Linked DNA regions of Gloeocapsopsis sp. IPPAS B-1203. The protein of the gene in region 1 binds, or shares a complex with, the protein of each later gene. Links are inferred from orthologs where the notes say so. Each region holds a gene or a part of one and is shown in the gene's direction. Other genes may lie near its edges.

Region 1 (2,965 bases):
AGATCGCTTCAGCGGTGTAGCAACTCAAAGCGCAGATAATGGCTGTCCTGTTCTCTCTGACGCTCTTGCTTATCTTGAGTGCTCTATTCAAAATCGCATGGAAGCTGGCGATCACTGGATTGTTTATGCAGCAGTGAATAATGGCAAAGTCCTAGATTCCGATGGAGTTACCGCCGTTCACCACCGTAAGTCAGGAAACCACTATTAGAAGATGAGTAGTAGGGTAGTAGAGTTCAAGGGTAGTAGGGTATGAGGGTATGAGGGTATTAGGGTAGTAGGGTATGAGGGTATTAGGGAAAAATAGCATTTTCGTCTCTCCCACACTCTTACACTCCCACTCGCCCCTCGCCCCACACTCCTCACCCCTCCTACAGTCTTTTCTCTAAATACTGACCAATCATCTGCTGTTCGCCTGCGCGGGAAATAATTGTTTGCCGAGTACGGTAATTGTTACCGATCAACTTCAATTCTTCTTCAAATACAGAACCTTTGTACTCTGTACGCAAACACATTGTTTGAGGATTGGAGAAATAATACTCGGCTGTGACTGGCTTTGTTGTCGCAAAACCGCGATCGCGATACAACGTTGTTCCACCTACACCGAAAAGTGTCGTGCCTTTCGATTCTTTCTTTCCTGACACCGAATTTGTACTTTCCCAGCTTACTTTAGCACCACAAGTGAGAACTGTAGCATCATCAAGTTGGTGTAATTGAGCGAGTTGTTCTAGTTCTGCACACCCTGGTTCTAAAAACTGAATGGTAATAATGCTAACCATTTCCTTTGTTTCTCCATCTGGCAAAGTGTAATATCGCCTTTCTGAGCGCCATTTACCAGCGGAGTGTTTGAAAAATTCTGCAGCTAGCAGCGAAGCTTCTCTTGTGTAGGTCAGTTGTTGCGGTGATGTCACTATCAGCAAGCCTCATGGAAAGTTATATCAATCAAGGGTATTTTAGGATTAAATGCAATACCTTGTTACTATTTTTAATACATTAAATTATACATACAATCATAGCGACAAAAATTAAAAATGTGTCACTGTTTTACCAAAATCAGTCTGTAGAGTAACTCATGTAAGTCAACCGAGATTTTAATCTTCAAAACTGAATAGACAATGATTTTTTTTATTCAGTTGGTCTAACAAGCTCTATGAAAGGCGTTGAGCGCAATAGTTCTTTATGCAAGTCTCTATCGATTGATGGATAGCCGAAAGCTAACTACTTTACCCCTAGACTCAAAGCCAAGTATCAAGTTAATATGGATGATTGTGAGTTTTTCATAAGGCTATGAACGCGCAAGAGATTATCCGCTCGATAGAAGCGGAGCAATTAAAGTCGAATTTACCCGATATCTATGTCGGAGATACAGTTAGAGTAGGAGTCATTATTCAAGAAGGTGGCAAAGAACGTACCCAACCTTATGAAGGAGTAGTCATTGCCAAACGCAATGGCGGAATCAATGAGACAATTACAGTAAGAAGAATCTTTCAGGGAGTAGGCGTAGAGCGAGTTTTTCTACTACACTCACCCCGCGTTGCTAGTATAAAAGTACTGCGGCGTGGTAAAGTCCGCCGCGCTAAGTTATACTATTTACGCGATCGTGTTGGTAAAGCTACCCGCGTGAAACAACGCTTTGACCGCGCTTTGTAGAATACATTCAGTTAAATCAAGCTGAATTTAACGCATTCGCTCTCAAATTGCGTTACACTACAATTCAGTGGCTACAGCTACAGAAAGTTGTGCGCTCTTAGTTCAGTTGGTAGAACGCAGGTCTCCAAAACCTGATGTCGGGGGTTCAAGTCCTCCAGGGCGCGCTGTGCAGACTATAAGTCCGCTTGTAGCACATTCACTATAGACATACCCGAAAGCAGTATGAAGCGTTTAAGCGGCATCAAGATGTGAAACTTTCGGGTAAAATTATTTGTGTAAGTATGACTAAGACCGTCTCGCAAAGTAGGCAAGTTTGAGTGTCTGCGAGTGCAGAAATTCGTGTCATAGCTGCATTGTGATTGGGGAGACGATTGCTCGTGAATAAGAAGAATGAAGTTGAAATCCAAGAACCCAAGAATGGGGGTAATATTGGTAGCTTCTTCCAAGGAACCAAAGAAGAATTCGACAAAGTTGTCTGGCCAAGCAGACAGCAACTTGTAAGTGAGTCAGCTGCTGTATTGTCGATGGTAGTGCTTTCGGCAACCTTTATCTATCTGGTTAATGGCTTCTTTGCTTGGGCAGCAGGACAGGTGTTTCGATGATTTTTGAAGACGAATCACACAATCCCAATCAATCACAGAATGCAGGAGAGACAACTACTCCTGCTCTAACTCCGCGTTGGTATGCAGTTCAAGTAGCATCTGGATGTGAAAAAAGAGTCAAAGCAGACATAGAGCGGAGAGCACAGACCTTTGATGTTGCCGAGCGGATTGCTCAAGTTGAAATCCCGCAGACTCCTGCTGTGAAAATTCGGAAAGACGGCAGTAGACAGCATACAGAAGAAAAAGTATTCCCTGGCTACGTGCTTGTCAAAATGTCAATGGATGATGACACCTGGCAAGTTGTCAAAAACACGCCTCATGTCATCAACTTTGTGGGAGCCGAGCAAAAAAAAGGAGTTGGCAGAGGGCGCGGTCACGTCAAACCAGTTGCACTGAGTCATACAGAGGTCGAACGGATATTTAAACAGACAGCTGAGCAAGAGCCAGTCGTTAAAATTGATATGGCAGCTGGCGATAAAATTGTTGTACTTTCGGGTCCATTTAAAGACTTTGAAGGTGAAGTGGTAGAAGTCAGTCCAGAACGGAGCAAGCTTAAAGCATTACTCTCAATTTTTGGACGCGACACGCCCGTCGAATTGGAATTTAATCAGGTTCAGAAACAAGGCTAATAGAGAATGGCAAAAAAAGTTGTTGCGGTCATTAAGTTGGCTCTGACCGCAGGAAAAGCAAACCCAGCACCTCCAGTGGGTCCAGCG
Region 2 (2,831 bases), on another replicon or contig:
AAGCTTTGAATTGTTAATTAAGTATTTTTTCTCGTTAAAAATAATTTTTATTACGTTATTAATTGGAAGAGTGATAGAACTACAAGCAATGGAAGTCATCAGAATTTCAGCACTTTATGATAATTACATCTTTTTACTGCATGAACCCATGCAAAATATAGCTGCGGTTGTAGACCCAGCAGAGGCGGAACCAGTACTACAGCAATTAGAGCAACTAGGCGCAAAGCTAGTGACAATTTTTAATACGCATCATCATAATGACCATGTGGGTGGTAATCGCAAGTTGATGCAGCATTTTGGTAATGTCACAGTGTATGGTGGCGAGAAAGATCGTGGCAGAATACCTGGACAACAAGTTTTTTTGAAAGAAGGCGATCGCGTTTACTTTGGCGATCGCACTGCTGAAGTCATTTTTGTCCCTGGACACACTCGCGCCCACATTGCTTACTACTTTCCACCAGAAACACCAGGGGCGCTTGGAGATTTGTTTTGTGGTGATACTTTATTTGCTGGAGGTTGCGGTCGCTTATTTGAAGGGACTCCAGCCCAAATGATGGATTCTTTATCTAAATTAAGAGCTTTACCGGATAATACGCGAGTGTGGTGTGCTCACGAATACACTTTAAAGAACCTGCAGTTTGCACTGACAGTGGATGGTGGAAACCCTGAGTTACAAGCTCGTTTTGCTACTGTCAAAGCAGCACGTAATCGTTTTGCAGCTACTATACCTTCGATGTTGAGTATCGAAAAGCGTACTAATCCTTTTTTGCGTTGGCATCAACCAGAATTACAGTTAGCAGTCCAAAGTAACGATCCATTGCAAACTTTTGCACGGTTGCGCGGCATGAAAGATCAGTTCTAACTTCCAGTAGTTTTTTCTAGAATAAATCACAGCATCAACAAGATTGCTGCAAATTAACTGCACGCAGTATGATAAATAGTTGCGATCGCTTGCTGCATTTCGTTACGATTATAAATTCTGACTCCTTTTACAAAGTAGTTTCATCCTTCTACTGCAAAGACACCACAGCAATTAAATCACGACAGGAAAATCATGGCAAAACGCGTGCAATTAGTTCTCAATCAGGATATTAGTAAGTTAGGACGATCTGGAGACTTAGTTGAAGTTGCACCAGGCTACGCTCGCAATTATTTGCTGCCCCAAAATTTAGCGGTGCAGGCGACTCCAGGTATTCTCAAGCAAGCTGAACGCAAGCGTGAAAAAGAACGTCAACGTCAAGAAGAATTAAAGCAACAAGCTTTAGCCCAAAAAGCAGCATTAGACAAAGTTGGGCAATTGACTATTGCTAAGCAAGTTGGCGAAAAAGATGCAATCTTTGGTACTGTAACTGCTCCCGAAGTCGCAGCGTTAGTTCAAGAAGCCATTGGTCAAGAGGTAGATCGGCGTGGAATTACCTTACCTGACATTAGCCAAACAGGAACTTACACCGCTGAAATTAAGCTGCATCCAGAGGTAACAGCAGAAGTCCAAATTCAGGTCGTACCAGAATGAAGAAGTCATGGGTCAGAGGTCAGGGTGATTTTTGAACCGCAGGTCTGCACGATTCGCATCCTTAAATGAGAACAAAAAATTTCTCCCCTGCACTTGAAGCACCTCTGCTTAATTGTATTCAATCTAAACTTGAAAGGGTATTAGTCCACCTCCGTGGACTTCGTTTTTACAGCCGCGAAGGGAGTCACTAGGCTTAAAAGATGTGGTGTGTAATCATAGCCAGGGCAATAATAGAAAGCGGAAAGATAGATAATAGATACAGTATCTAATTTCTTGCCTTAAATTTGTCCTCCTCGTAACCCTAACCTCTGACCTCTGACCTCTGACTGCTATATGACTCAACAACTGAGTTTTCAAGATAATATAGGTGGCTTACCTCCACAGAATGTTGATGCAGAAGAAGCCATTCTAGGAGGTATTCTACTCGATCCTGAAGCGATTAGCCGTGTGAGCGATCGCTTGATTAAAGATGCTTTTTATATCAACGCCCACAGAGAAATTTACGAAGCTGCCTTGAAACTCCACAATCAGGGTAAACCAACGGATCTTTTAAGTGTTTCAGCGTGGTTAGCAGATCGCGATTTACTTGCACGTATCGGTGGGAGAAGTAAATTAACTCAACTTGTAGATCGTACTGTATCAGCAGTCAATATTGACGTGCTAGCAATGCTAGTGATGGATAAATACTTGCGGCGCAAGTTGATCGAATCGGGTAATGAAATTGTCCAGCTAGGCTATCAAACTGATGTGGAGTTGGCAACAGTTTTAGACAGCGCTGAGCAAAAAGTTTTCAGCATCACGCAAGAACGCCCGCAACAAGGTCTTGTCTCGATTTCGGATACGCTCATTGATACTTTTCAGGAACTTGAAAGTCGCGATCAGGGGCAAACTCTACCAGGAATATTGTGCGATTTTTACGATCTGGATGCTCTTACAGGTGGTTTCCAGCGTTCTGACTTGGTAATTTTGGCAGGACGCCCAGCAATGGGAAAAACTGCTTTAGCATTGAATATTGCTAAAAATATTGCTGCTCGTTATGAACAATCAGTTGCGGTTTTTAGCTTAGAAATGTCTAAAGAGCAATTGGTGCAACGTCTTTTGGCAAGTGAAGCAGGAATCGAAAGTCATCGGATGCGGGCTGGACGCATTAGCCAAAACGAGTGGGAACAACTAAGCCGCGCATTTGGAAATTTATCGGAATTACCAATTTATATTGACGACACCGCAAATATGACGGTGATGGAAATGCGATCGCAAGCACGACGCCTACAAGCTGAGAAGGGTACAGAGTTAGCGCTGATTTTAATTGATTACTTAC

The links. Proteins that work in one complex are often made in the same cells at the same time.
Region 2: rplS (region 1) and rplI share a complex: the UniProt entries of both Bacillus subtilis proteins name them as parts of the 50S ribosomal subunit. The link is inferred for Gloeocapsopsis sp. IPPAS B-1203 from one-to-one orthologs.

What each region holds. Positions count from the first base shown.
Region 1 is NZ_PEIG01000024.1:21,521-24,485, forward strand. Bases 53-2,965 are described here. They hold rplS (50S ribosomal protein L19), read left to right. Parts: upstream 53-1,284; coding sequence 1,285-1,647; downstream 1,648-2,965. Other genes in these bases: CSQ79_RS25975 (diflavin flavoprotein), read left to right, coding at 53-208; CSQ79_RS25980 (phycobiliprotein lyase), read right to left, coding at 369-908; secE (preprotein translocase subunit SecE), read left to right, coding at 2,025-2,249; nusG (transcription termination/antitermination protein NusG), read left to right, coding at 2,246-2,878; rplK (50S ribosomal protein L11), read left to right, coding at 2,885-2,965. Also shown: more of CSQ79_RS25975, read left to right, coding at 1-52. UniProt on the Bacillus subtilis protein: This protein is located at the 30S-50S ribosomal subunit interface and may play a role in the structure and function of the aminoacyl-tRNA binding site.
Region 2 is NZ_PEIG01000009.1:231,647-234,477, reverse strand. The notes cover bases 5-2,783. They hold rplI (50S ribosomal protein L9), read left to right. Parts: upstream 5-1,054; coding sequence 1,055-1,513; downstream 1,514-2,783. Other genes in these bases: dnaB (replicative DNA helicase), read left to right, coding at 1,847-2,783; gloB (hydroxyacylglutathione hydrolase), read left to right, coding at 89-862. Outside these bases: more of dnaB, read left to right, coding at 2,784-2,831. UniProt on the Bacillus subtilis protein: Binds to the 23S rRNA.